DNA from 3 places in the Streptomyces sp. NPDC053541 genome. Region 1 is predicted to be linked to each of the others. Evidence: riboswitches for the same ligand, from Rfam matches in the RefSeq annotation. Region 1 holds a riboswitch; each other region holds the start of a gene.
The links. Region 1 has a riboswitch for cyclic di-AMP ahead of ACIGW2_RS13725 (M23 family metallopeptidase). Riboswitches for the same ligand answer to the same signal wherever they lie in the genome.
Positions count from the first base shown of each region.

Region 1 (4,236 bases):
ACCGCTCGCGCTCTCCTCGATGCGGGCCCGCTCGATGGCCCGCGGCTACGCGGCCCGCACCTTCGGCAAGCCGGGCGCACGGGCCGTCGGCGAGTACGAGGCCTTCGCCACCACCCTGGCCTTCCTGCGGCACCGGGCCCGCCGCGGACTGGCCCCGCAGGACTTCACCGCCCGCGAGCAGGAGCTGCTGCACCACCTGTGGCAGCGCCGCCAGGTGGCCTCCCCGGCCCTGACCTACGCGGCCCGGGCGACCGGCCGGGTCTGGGCGCCGCCGCAGTACCTGGACTACGGCGGCTACAACCCGTACCGGAGCTAGCCGGACCGCAGCCGCGGCCGACGGACCGCAGGCGGGCAGACCGCATACGGCTGACGGGCAGACGGGCAGACGGCGGACCGCCCACCGCACCGGCCGCACCGGCCGCGCGAGCCGCGCGGCCCCGGGACCCCCGCCCCCGGCTCCGGCCCCGCTCAGGCCTCGGAGGCCTCAGATGCCTCGGAGGCCTCGGTCAGGGTGGCCAGCTCGGCCTCGGTGAGCTCCAGGTCGGCGACCGCGACGAGGGCCGGGAGCTGCTCGACCGTACGGGCCGAGGCGATCGGCGCGGCGACGGTGGGGCGGGAGGCGAGCCAGGCGAGGGCGACGGTGGCGGGCTCGGCGCCGCGCGCCTCGGCGACCGCGTCCAGGGCGGCGAGCACCCGCTGCCCGCGCTCGGTCTCGGCGAGCGCGGCGGCCCGCGGGGCGCGGACGCTGTCGACGACCTTGCCGGGGCGGTACTTGCCGGTGAGGAAGCCGGACGCCAGGCCGTAGTACGGCACGGCCGCGAGGCCGCCCTGCCGGGCGACGTCGAGCAGCGGGCCCTCGTAGGTCTCGCGGGAGACCAGGTTGTAGTGCGGCTGGAGGGCGACGTAGCGGGCGAGGCCCTCGGCCTCGGCGAAGTCGAGCGAGGCCCGCAGCCGCTCGGGGGAGATGTTGGAGGCGGCGACGGCACGCACCTTGCCGTCCTTCACCAGCTGGTCCAGGGCGGTGACGATCTCCTCCACCGGCACCGACTCGTCGTCGAAGTGCGTGTAGTAGAGGTCGATGTGGTCGGTGCCGAGCCGGCGCAGCGACTCCTCGGCGGCGGCCTTGATGGTCGCGGCGCTCAGGCCCTTGAAGTCCGGGTGGGCGCCGACCTTGGTGGCGACGAGGATGTCCGAGCGGTTGCCCCGGGAGGCCAGCCAGCGGCCGATCACCGTCTCGGACTCGCCGCCCCGGTTGCCCTCGGCCCAGGCCGAGTAGACGTCGGCGGTGTCGACGAAGTTGCCGCCGGCGGCGACGTAGGCGTCGAGCACGGCGAAGGACTGCGCTTCGTCGGCGCTCCAGCCGAAGACGTTGCCACCGAGGGCGAGCGGGAAGACATGCAGGTCGGAGGTGCCGAGACGGCGGAGTGAAGTCATGAAGAGATCAACTCCGCCCGCCGGTCACGCTATTCCGGACCGACCCCGCACAGGCACCACGCACCGCGCGCCCAGCGCACCGCGCGCCACCCACTCAGCGGCGGCGCCACCCACTCAGCACCGGCGCCCCGGACCCGCGCCCTAGACGGACAGGCCCTTGGAGCGCAGCCAGGCGGCCGGGTCGATGCCGTCGCCGGACGGGGTGTGCACCTCGAGGTGGAGGTGGGGGCCGGTGACGTTGCCGGTGGCGCCGACGCGGCCGATGGTCTCGCCGGTGCCGACGGACTGGCCGACGCCGACGGTCATGGAGGAGAGGTGGCAGTACCAGACCTCGGTGCCGTCCGCCATCTCCAGGACGATCCGGTAGCCGTAGGCGCCGGACCAGCCGGCCGACTTCACGGTGGCGCCGTGGACGGCCTTGACCGGGGTGCCGGTGGGGGCGGCGAAGTCCAGTCCGGTGTGGTAGCCGGAGGACCACATGGAGCCGGCCTCGCCGTAGGTGGAGGTGATCGTGTACGAGGTGGTCGGCAGCGCGTAGCTGGCGGCGAGCTGGGCCAGGCGCTCGGCCTCGGCCTTCGCCGCGGCCTCCTCCTCGGCCTTGCGCTTCGCCTCGGCGGCCGCCTTCTCCGCCGCGTCCGCCTTGGCCTGGGCCTCGGCCGCCGCCTTCTCGGCCGCGAGCTTCTCCGCGGCCTCCTTCTCGGCGGCGTCGGCGACGGCCTGCTGCTGCTCGGCCTGCTGGAGGATCCGGGCGCGCAGCGCCTCGCCCGCGTCGGCGGTCGTCCGCGTCCCGGTCGCCGCGTTGCCGGCGCTCTGCGGGGCGGCGTCGGGGGTGGTGTAGGTCAGCGCGGTGAGCGGCTGGGCGGCGTTGCCCGCGGCCTCGGAGCCGGAGTCCTCGTGGTCGTCGGAGGCGCCGATGAGCTCGCCGACGCCGGGCAGGTCCGCGGCGTCGGGCAGGTCGACGTCCGGCAGGGCTATCGAGACCGGGGGCTTCTGCTGCGCGGTGGCCAGACCGCCGGCGCCGACGGCGGCGATGACGCCGACGCCGAGGACGGTGGAGGAACGCGCGAAGTTGGAGCGCTGCTTGACGACACGGTGGCGTCCGCCGGAGCGGTTCTGCGCGCGCAGGGAGTCCTCGGTGGGGTTCCACTCCTCCGTGCCCCCGTCCAGGGCGCCCGGCGCAGCGGCGGCGTCGTAGGAGGCGAAGGGGGTTTGCGGAGCAGGGGTGTTGGACGCCACGGAGGCGCTCTCCTTTCCTTCCTTCTCGCCTACCGGGTTAGCTGACGGGTTCGGAGCAGGAAGGTCTCCTACGGGCGTGCCGCACGGGTGCGGTGGGGCCCGATTCACCCCAAGTGGTGGTTCCCCGGTTCCCTTGCGGGATTCGGCGCACGCGCACGGTGCCGTCTCTTGCGACGGCTGTGACGACCGCGCTGCGTTATCGAACGTTAATAGACACGGCCCTCCGATTCCAAGCCGTTCCCCTTGATCATTAGCTGAATTGGGAGGGAATCGCCCGAGTTGAACGCCCTTCAGAAACACAGGCGTTCACAGAAGGAATCTGACGTTGAGTCAATTGTTATCGGAGGGAGACCCTTCGACTACGGCCTGTCATCGGTGCCACGAGCGTCCTGCCCGGCACCACTGTCACCGCCGCGCACCGCTCCCACTCCCGTCCCCGCTCCCACTCCCGGTCCCGCCCCGGGTCCCGGTCCCTGTCCCGCCCCGGGCGCCACTGTCCCCCGGCACCACCGGCATGGTGCGTCGCCGCTCCGGCTGCCCCGCCGCCGGGCGGGCCACCGCGAGCAGCGCCATGTCGTCCGTCGTCGCCCCGCCCGTGTGCCGCCGCACATCGGCCACCAGCGCGTCGAGCAACTCCTCCGGCCCCGGGAAGAGGCGCCCCGCGAGCCGCCCCTTCGGGTCGTAGAACTCGCCCGCCGCGTCCCGCGCCTCCGACAGCCCGTCCGTGTAGAAGAGCAGCGTCGCCCCCGGCGGATACGGCGACACGTCCACCCGGTCCGGCCAGACCGCCAACTCCCCCATGCCCAGCGGCAGTGCCGCCTCGCTCGGCAGCAGGGGCTCGACGCCGCCGTCCGCGTGCAGCAGCAGCGGCTCCGGATGCCCGCGGTTGACCACCCGGACCACCCGGTCACCGCCCGGGATCTCGGCCAGCACCGCCGTCGTGAACCCCTCGAAGGCGTCCAGCCCGGTCCGCCGCGTGCCTTCCCGGGCCAGCGCCCGCTCCAGCCGCTCGGCCACCTCCTCCAGGGTGGCCTCCTGTTCGGCCGCCTCCCGGAAGGCGCCGATGACCACCGCCACCGCCTCGACCGCGTCGAGCCCCTTGCCCCGCACGTCGCCGACCACCAGCCGTACCCCGAAGGGCGTGTCCTGGACCGCGAACAGGTCGCCGCCGATGAACGCGTCGGCCTGCGCCGCCTCGTACCGCGCCGCGATCTGCAGCCCGCCGATCCGCTCGGCCGGCGCCGGCAGCACCGCCCGCTGCGCCGTCTCGGCGATCACCCGGGCCGAGGCCAGCCGCTCCCCGCTGCGCCGCACCACCCGGCTGACCAGCACCGCCAGCGCCGAGACCGTGGCGACCGTCAGGGACTCCGTGAGGGCCGGGATCGTGTCGGCCGTCGCGTTGTAGTTGTGCAGCCCGACGCACGCCAGGACCGCCGCGATCCCGGTCAGCAGCGTCGTCAGGGTCGAGAAGAAGGGAGCGGCGATCAGCGGCGCCGCCGCGTACATGGGGGCGGCGGTGAACGCGGGCGGGGTCATCAGGTCGTAGACCACCCCGCCGACGATCAC
Region 1 is NZ_JBITXM010000004.1:669,617-673,852, reverse strand. Features, by position in the region: gene ACIGW2_RS13735 (PrsW family intramembrane metalloprotease) at 1-316, shown strand, start outside; gene ACIGW2_RS13730 (aldo/keto reductase) at 469-1,434, opposite strand; gene ACIGW2_RS13725 (M23 family metallopeptidase) at 1,576-2,670, opposite strand; cyclic di-AMP (ydaO/yuaA leader) riboswitch at 2,682-2,828, opposite strand; gene ACIGW2_RS13720 (PP2C family protein-serine/threonine phosphatase) at 3,076-4,236, opposite strand, start outside.

Region 2 (4,236 bases), on a different contig from region 1:
AGACGGCGCTGGCGACCCTGCTGACTCGCCTGCCGGACCTGCGACTCGGGGCCGATCCGGCCGAACTCCGGTGGCGCGGCGGGCTCATCATGCGTGGCCTGCGCACGCTTCCGGTCGCGTTCAGCGCTTCCCACAAAACGTCCGCGAACTGACGGGGCGTCAATGCTGTGATCTTCGCGTGATCTGCGCTGCATCGACTTGTGACGTGCGTTCGAATGCCGCTACGTTCACCAGCAGTCTCAGCAGTCACGCGAAAGGCACTCCGCATGCGCTCCGGAAACGGACGTCACCGCAGACCCCGCCAGGCCCCCGCGCTCGTCGTCGCGGCGGGTGTGACCGGCTCGGCCATGGCGCTGCCGTTGCTCGCCACCGGCTCCGCCTCCGCCGCCGACGCGGCGACCTGGGACCGGGTCGCCGAGTGCGAGTCGGGCGGCGCGTGGAGCGCCAACTTCGGCAACGGCCTCTACGGCGGGCTCCAGTTCACCCAGGAGGGGTGGGAGCGGCACGGCGGCCTGGCCTACGCGCCGAGCGCGGACCTGGCGAGCCGGGCCCAGCAGATCGCCGTCGCGGACAAGGCGTTCGCCGCGGGCGACACCCAGTGGGCCACCTGCGCGCCGATCGCCGGCCTGACCCACGACGGCAGGACCCCGAACGTCGACCCGGGCCCGGGCGTCACGCCCGCGGAGCCCACCGGCCCGCTCCCGGAGTCCAACCGCACCGACGGCCTGCCCGGCACCTCGACCGGCACCGCCGCCGGCTCCGGCGGCACCACCACCGCCCCCTCGGCCGGGACGACCGCTCCGGCGACCCCGGCCGCCCCCGCGACGCCCGCCACGCCCTCCACCGGAGCCGGCACCGGCACCCCGTCGGCCCCCGGCTCCACCCCCGGGTCCACGACCGCGCCCGCCACCCCGGCGACCCCCGCGAGCCCGGCCACGCCCGGCCTCCCGGGTCTCCCCGGCACCCCCGGCGCCTCGGATCCGACGACCTCCGCCCCCGCGCCCGGCACGGGCCGGCACCGGGGTGACGCCGCGACAGATGAAACGGACACAACGGGCGGAACAGTCGAGTCCGGACGTCACGCCGCGCCCGCTGACGGGGCGAAGGGTGACGCGACCGGCGGTAACGGGGCGAACGATTCGGGCACCTCGGACAAGGCGGGCGAATACCTCGTCAAGCCGGGTGACAGTCTGTCGGGCATTGCGCAGGAGAACGGCCTGCTCGGTGGCTGGACCGCCCTCTACGACGCCAACAAGGAAACGGTCGGCTCTGACCCCGACCTCATCCTCCCTGGTCAGAGCCTGGAGTTGGGCCCCGAATCGACCGCGCCCGCGAAGTAGTTCAGGGCCATATGTCCGGTTCTGTGCAAGTGAGACATGAGTCTCTCTTCCCGAACTGGCGTGTCACGCCCGCAAACTTTGCTCATCGCACCCCTCACCTGGGCAAACAGGACCTGACGGGGTGCAAGTAGGGGCGATTTTTCCGGGTTGAGGGTCTTTGAACTTCTCCCGGGTCTCTGTCTACGGTCGTCACCGCTCGCCACCGCGGGCCCCGTCGACCGGTACGCCGAATCCTGCCGCCGATCCGATGGGAACAGTCGTCGCGCAAGCGCCGAAGGCAGGAGCGGGGGACCCAAGGTAGGTGCCGTCCCCGGCCGCCCGAGACGGGCGGCCGGCGACCGGCTTGGGGTGAAGCCGCGTGCAAGGACACGCGGCCGGGCAGCTCACTCGCCCGAACCCGACAGCTCACCTCGCAGGCGTCGGTGAGGAGAACTTCCATGCTGCTTTCCGGCAAGGGCAAACACCGTCGTGCCTTCAAGGCCACCCGCGCCGTCGCCCTCGTCGGCGTGGCCGGCGTCGCCGTCGCCGCCCCGCTGATGACCGCGGGCTCCGCCTCGGCCGCCACCGCCTCCGAGTGGGACGCCGTCGCCCAGTGCGAGTCCGGCGGCAACTGGTCCATCAACACCGGCAACGGCTTCTACGGCGGCCTGCAGTTCACCAACTCCACCTGGGCCGCCTTCGGTGGCACCGCCTACGCCCCGCGCGCCGACCTCGCCTCGAAGGCGCAGCAGATCGCCGTCGCCGAGAAGGTCCTCGCGGGCCAGGGCAAGGGCGCCTGGCCGAGCTGTGGCGTGGGCCTCTCCAGCGCCTCGTACGACGGCGGCTCCGCCTCCTCGGACAGCGGCTCCACCGCCGAGCGCTCCACCGAGCAGCCGACCACCCGCAGCGAGCAGCGCCAGGCCCCGAAGCAGGCCGCCCCGAAGCAGGCCGCTCCGAAGAGCACCAAGAAGAGCGCGCAGAAGACCGTCACCACCCCGACCGGCAAGAAGGTCAAGAAGGGCGACGGCGAGTACAAGGTCGTCCCCGGCGACACCCTCAGCAAGATCGCCCAGGCGCACGGTGTCAAGGGCGGCTGGGCGAAGCTCTTCGAGCTGAACAAGGACGTCGTCCAGGACGCCGACCTGATCTACCCGGGTCAGCAGCTCCACCTGAAGTAGTCCCGGAGCACCCGAGGCAGCGGGGGACGGTCCGGCGGTCGTCCCCTTCCTCCCCCTCCCCGCGGTGACCGACGAGGCCGGCCCGGAGCATCCCGCTCCGGGCCGGTTTCGTACTCCTCGGTAACCGGGGTCTTTCGCCCCCATACGCGTGCCCTTGGGTCCTTTTTCGTCCCAGGGGGCGGGCGCCCGGCTGGCCGGAGCCCCCGAGCCGGTTAGGCTCTTGTCGCAAGGCGAACGAGTCCTTGCCGCATGCGTCACAATCAGCGTCACATCCCAGAAGGAGATGCTCGTGCCGTCCATCGACGTCGTCGTAGCCCGGGAAATCCTGGACTCCCGAGGCAACCCCACGGTCGAGGTCGAGGTCGGCCTCGACGACGGCAGCACCGGCCGTGCTGCCGTTCCGTCCGGTGCCTCCACCGGTGCGTTCGAGGCCCTCGAGCTCCGCGACGGTGACCCCAACCGCTACCAGGGCAAGGGTGTCGAGAAGGCCGTTCTCGCCGTCATCGAGCAGATCGGCCCGGAGCTCGTCGGCTACGACGCCACCGAGCAGCGCCTGATCGACCAGGCGATGTTCGACCTGGACGCCACCCCGGACAAGTCCTCGCTCGGCGCCAACGCCATCCTCGGCGTCTCCCTCGCCGTGGCGCACGCCGCCTCCGAGGCCTCCGACCTGCCGCTCTTCCGCTACCTCGGCGGCCCGAACGCGCACCTGCTGCCCGTTCCGATGATGAACATCCTGAACGGCGGCTCGCACGCCGACTCCAACGTGGACATCCAGGAGTTCATGATCGCGCCGATCGGCGCCGAGTCCTTCTCCGAGGCCCTGCGCTGGGGCACCGAGGTCTACCACACCCTCAAGTCCGTCCTGAAGTCCAAGGGCCTGTCCACCGGCCTCGGCGACGAGGGCGGCTTCGCCCCCAACCTGGGGTCCAACCGCGAGGCCCTCGACCTCATCCTCGAGGCCATCAAGCAGGCCGGCTACGTGCCCGGCAAGGACATCGCGCTCGCGCTCGACTGCGCCGCCTCCGAGTTCTACAAGGACGGCAAGTACGAGTTCGAGGGCAAGGCCCGCTCCGCCGCCGAGATGACCGAGTACTACGAGGAGCTCGTCTCCGCGTACCCGCTCGTCTCCATCGAGGACCCGCTGTTCGAGGACGACTGGGCCGGCTGGAAGGTCATCACCGAGAAGCTCGGCTCCAAGGTCCAGCTCGTCGGCGACGACCTCTTCGTCACCAACCCGGAGCGCCTGGCCCGCGGCATCGAGGAGGGCTCCGCGAACGCCCTCCTGGTCAAGGTCAACCAGATCGGCTCGCTGACCGAGACCCTGGACGCCGTCGAGCTGGCCCAGCGCAACGGCTTCAAGTGCATGATGTCCCACCGCTCCGGCGAGACCGAGGACGTCACCATCGCCGACCTCGCCGTCGCCACCAACTGCGGCCAGATCAAGACCGGCGCCCCGGCCCGCTCCGAGCGCGTCGCCAAGTACAACCAGCTGCTGCGCATCGAGGAGATCCTCGACGACGCCGCCGTCTACGCCGGCCGCAGCGCCTTCCCGCGCTTCAAGGGCTGACATCCGGCGCTGACATCCAGCGCTGACACCGGCGCCGTGAGGCACCTCCGGACGTCCCCGCACTCGGTCCCGTACCGTGTGCGGGGACGCACGTTTGATCAGGTGACCAGGGGAGGCACGGGACATGGCAGTGAAGAACCGGGACCGGTTCTCGACCGCGACCCGGATC
Region 2 is NZ_JBITXM010000013.1:80,110-84,345, reverse strand. Features, by position in the region: gene ACIGW2_RS31025 (cytochrome P450) at 1-152, shown strand, start outside; gene ACIGW2_RS31020 (transglycosylase family protein) at 267-1,340, shown strand; cyclic di-AMP (ydaO/yuaA leader) riboswitch at 1,600-1,774, shown strand; gene ACIGW2_RS31015 (transglycosylase family protein) at 1,778-2,497, shown strand; gene eno (phosphopyruvate hydratase) at 2,781-4,067, shown strand; gene ACIGW2_RS31005 (septum formation initiator family protein) at 4,192-4,236, shown strand, end outside.
Region 2: linked by a shared signal. The riboswitch ahead of ACIGW2_RS31015 (transglycosylase family protein) and the one ahead of ACIGW2_RS13725 (M23 family metallopeptidase) in region 1 are both predicted to bind cyclic di-AMP.

Region 3 (4,236 bases), on a different contig from region 1:
TGCCGAGGACCTGGGCGGCGCGCAGCGCGACCCGGGTGTGGCCCTCGGGCGAGAGGTGGAGCCGGTCCTCGTCCCAGGCGCGCCGGTCCTGGACGGACCTCAGCGACCACAGGTCGAGCACGGGGCAGCCGTAGCGGTCGGCGATGGCCCGGACGTGCCCGTTGTAGGTGGCGATCTTGCCGCGCAGGTGCTTGAGCAGGGTCACGTCGCGGGTGTCGAAGCCCGTGGTCACCATGACGGTGCCGACGGCGGAGGTGAGGTCGGCCACCGCGCGCTCGAAGCGCTCGGCCACGTCGTCGGGGTCGGTGCCGGGGCGGATGATGTCGTTGCCGCCGGCGCAGAAGGTCACGAGGTCGGGGGCGAGTTCCTTCGCCCGCGGGACCTGTTCCGCGACGATCTGGTCGAGCAGGCGCCCCCGTACGGCGAGATTGGCGTACCGGAACTCGTCGTGCTCCGGCAGTTGGTCGGCGAGCAGGACCGCGAACCGGTCCGCCCAGCCGACGTACGTCCCGTCGGGCCCGGGGTCTCCGACGCCCTCGGTGAAGCTGTCACCGATCGCCGCGTACGACCCGAATGCGTTCTTGTCTGGTGATCTCGAATCGTCTGCCACGGGACCACATCTTTCCCTTCGGGATGTGACCTACGCGACCGTAAGGAGGGGTTGACGGCGGGTGACATATGCCACCGATAAAGATTCCACCAAGCCGGAATACGCCGGAGGCCCGGCACGTGCGTGCCGGGCCTCCGGGTGCTGTCCGGACGGGGCCGGGGTGACGTGGTGTCAGATGCCCACGCCGTGCTGGCGCAGGACGGCCAGCGGGTCGATGTCGGAGCCGTACTCCGGCCCGGTGCGCATCTCGAAGTGCAGGTGCGGTCCGGTGACGTTGCCGGTGGCGCCGGAGAGGCCGATCTGCTGGCCGCCGCTCACAGTCTGTCCGGCGGAGACGGACAGCGAGGAGAGGTGGGCGTACTGCGAGAAGGTGCCGTCGGCGTGCTGGATGACGACCTGGTTGCCGTAGGCGCCGCCCCAGCCGGCGGAGTAGACGGTGCCGGGGCCGACCGCGCGGACGGTGGTGCCGGTGGAGGCGATGAAATCGACACCGGTGTGGTAGCCGGAGGACCACATGGAGCCGGAGGCGCGGTACGGGGTGCCGATGCCGCCGCTGACCGGGGCGACCCAGCCGGAGGAGGCGGCCGGGGCCGCGGCCGGGGCGGTGGCGGGGGCGGCCGGGGCGGCGGCGCGCTCGGTGCCGCGCGAGGCGCGGCTCGGGGCGGTGTCGCCGTTCTTGGCGGTGCTCTTGGGCGCGCTCTTGGCCGCGGGGGCCTTCGGTGCGGCGGCCTTGGGCGCGGGGGCGGCCTTGGCCGGGTTCTTCGCGCCGAGGGTGAGCTTCATGCCGGGCAGGATCAGCGAGGGGTCCTCGCCGACGACCTGGCGGTTGTCGCGGTAGAGCTTCTGCCAGCCGCCGGCGAGCCGGTGCTCGGTGGCGATCTTCGACAGGTAGTCGCCGCGCACGACGGTGTACGTGGTGCTCTTGGCGGCCGGGGCCTTGGCGGGGGTGACGGCGGCGGGCGCGGCGGCGGCGACGGCCTGGCGCGGGGCGGCGGGTGCGGCGGCCTGCTCGGCGGCGTGCGCGCCGGTGGCGCCGATCAGCGGGAGGGCGACGACGGCGCCTCCGGCGCCGGCGGCCACGAACCCGCGGGTGATGGGGTTGGCCTTGGTACGGCGGTGCTTACCCTTCGCGGGCATGGCGGTGTCCTCTCCGTCGCCTGCGAGGTGAGCTGTCGGGTTCGGACTGGAGATGTCCGGCCGCGCGGACGCGCGGCTTCACCCCGAGCCGTCCTTCTCTTCGGGAGGACGGCGACGTACCTGGGTCCCCCGCTCCTGCCGTGTACGGGTGAGTGCGGATTCCGGGCGGCGGCAGGATTCGGCGGTCCGTCCGGAGTGAGCGCGACGCTAGACGAGCGGGGACGAGCGGAACAAGCCGCCGGTTCCATTCGATCTCGAACACGGTGAATGCGAGCCGGAATTCCGGTGACCCTCCGTTGATGCCGTTCTCTCGATTTCCCTTTGCCGGGGGGAATTTGGAAAAGACGATCAGCAACGGTCCGTCACGTGTATGACGCTGCTCACGCCCCGATTCCCATCTCCCCTGCAACCAGGGCGCCTTATCCTCAATCGCTCAATTCGGGCAGATCACCCATTCCCTCCCGAGGGGGTGCCCGAACGGGCCGGGAGCCATGATGATTGCCCGAGGAACCGATCTCGACGAGCAGGAGCAACCGTGACGCAAGCGACGACCGAGCCCGAGCTCACCGGCGTACGCAACTTCCGCGACGTGGGCGGTCTGCCGACCGTGGACGGCCGGTCCGTGCGCCCCGGACGCCTGTTCCGCAGCGGTCACCTGGCGCACGCCACGACCGAGGACGCGCACTTCCTGGCCGGACTCGGGCTGCACACGGTCTTCGACTTCCGCAACGAGGCCGACCGGCGGATCGAGGGCCCGGACGTCGAGCTGCCCGGCGTGCGGAACGTGAACATACCCCTGAGCGACCCCGCCGACGGCAAGGAGTTCTGGCACATGGTGCGCACGGGCGACCTGGCGCAGCTGCGTGAACTGCTGGGCGACGGCAAGGCGGCGGCCAGGATGTCCGCTTCGTATCGGAAGATGGTGGTCGAGAAGGCTCCGGAACACAGCCGGGTGCTGCACGCGATGGCCGAGGACAGCGTCCCCGCCCTGATGCACTGCGCCGCCGGCAAGGACCGCGCGGGCCTGGCGATCGCGGTCTCGCTGCTCGCGGTCGGCGTGGAGCGCGAGGCGATCGAGGAGGACTACCTCAAGTCCGGCGCCCCGCACCGCCGCTACAAGATCCAGCGCAGCTCCACCGACCCGGACGCCATGGCGCCCGAGGTGATGGAGCTACTGGGTCCGCTCTTCGACGCGCGGGCGGAGTACCTGCGGGCCGCCTTCGAGACGATCGAGCAGACCTGGGGCTCGGTCGACGTCTATCTGACGGAGGGCCTGCGGCTCGCCCCCGCAACCCGGGAGCGGCTGCGCGAGCGGCTGGTCACCGAGGCGTAGACCGCCGCCCGACGGGGGCGATCAGCCCGCTACGGGCTACTTCGCCCCCATCGCGAAGAGGAGATACAGGAACGCGGCGAAGACGTGGCCGGCGACCAGATAGGCGAAGAGCCGGAGCACCAGCCCCTTGGGGAACTTGCCCTCACCGCGCTCCTCGCCGGTGACCGGTACGGACTTCTCGGACATGTCGGTCCTTTCTGGGCCTCAGCGTCGATGCGGGGTGCCGTCACCGAGGCACAGCTCGGCGGCGGGACTCTGCATCAGGGTGTGGACGAACAGCAGCTCGGCACCCGACGGGGTCGCGGCGCCGATCCGGTGCGGGGTGAGCGAGTCGAAGTGCGCGCTGTCCCCGGGATCGAGGACGTGCACGGTCTCGCCCAGCGCGAGCCTGACCCGCCCCTCGAGGACGTGGATCCACTCCTCGCCCGGATGGACCCGTACGATGTCGGTGCTGGTGGCGTACGGGACGTGGACGCGCAGCGCCTGCATGGCGCGGCCCGCGCCGCCGGCCTGCCGGTAGACCCAGCCGTCGGCCTCGACCGGTTCGGAGCGCCCGGCCCGCACGACCGGGTCGCGCTCCGGCGGCGCCTCGCCGAGCAGCTCGGAGACCGTCGTACCGTAGATACGGGCGAGGGCGAGCAGCATCGGCAGCGAGGGCTGCCGGTTCCCCGTCTCCAGACGGGAGAGGTGGGCCGGCGAGAGCCCGGCCCGCTGGGCGGCCGCCTCCAGGGTGAGCCCGCGCCTGCGGCGCAGGGCCCGCAGCTGCGGAGCGACGTCCGGGAGGACGTCGGTGACGTGGTCCATGCGTCCATTGCGCCAGGCCCGTGCCTCTGAGGCAACTTTCTTGCCTCAGAGGCAAAAGCCCGTGCGCGGAAACCGGCTGATTCCGGTCAGCGCTGCGCGACCGCCTGCTTGACCAGCGTCTTCCCGAAGTCCCACAGCAGTCCGCCGCCGGCGTGGGCCTCGTCCATCACGGCCGTGAACGCGGTCACGAAGCGCTCGACGTCCGCCTCGTCGACGACCAGCGGCGGGATGAGCTTGATCACCTCCAGGTGGTCCCCGGAGACCTGGGTGAGGATCCGGTGGCGCTGGAGCAGCGGCACCACGACCATCTGGGCGAAGAGCCCCTTGCGGGCCGCCTGGAGCATGGTCCAGC
Region 3 is NZ_JBITXM010000010.1:360,431-364,666, reverse strand. Features, by position in the region: gene ACIGW2_RS26395 (SGNH/GDSL hydrolase family protein) at 1-610, opposite strand, end outside; gene ACIGW2_RS26390 (peptidoglycan DD-metalloendopeptidase family protein) at 782-1,747, opposite strand; cyclic di-AMP (ydaO/yuaA leader) riboswitch at 1,752-1,908, opposite strand; gene ACIGW2_RS26385 (tyrosine-protein phosphatase) at 2,283-3,080, shown strand; gene ACIGW2_RS26380 (DUF6126 family protein) at 3,117-3,266, opposite strand; gene ACIGW2_RS26375 (helix-turn-helix domain-containing protein) at 3,285-3,884, opposite strand; gene ACIGW2_RS26370 (aspartate aminotransferase family protein) at 3,971-4,236, opposite strand, start outside.
Region 3: linked by a shared signal. The riboswitch ahead of ACIGW2_RS26390 (peptidoglycan DD-metalloendopeptidase family protein) and the one ahead of ACIGW2_RS13725 (M23 family metallopeptidase) in region 1 are both predicted to bind cyclic di-AMP.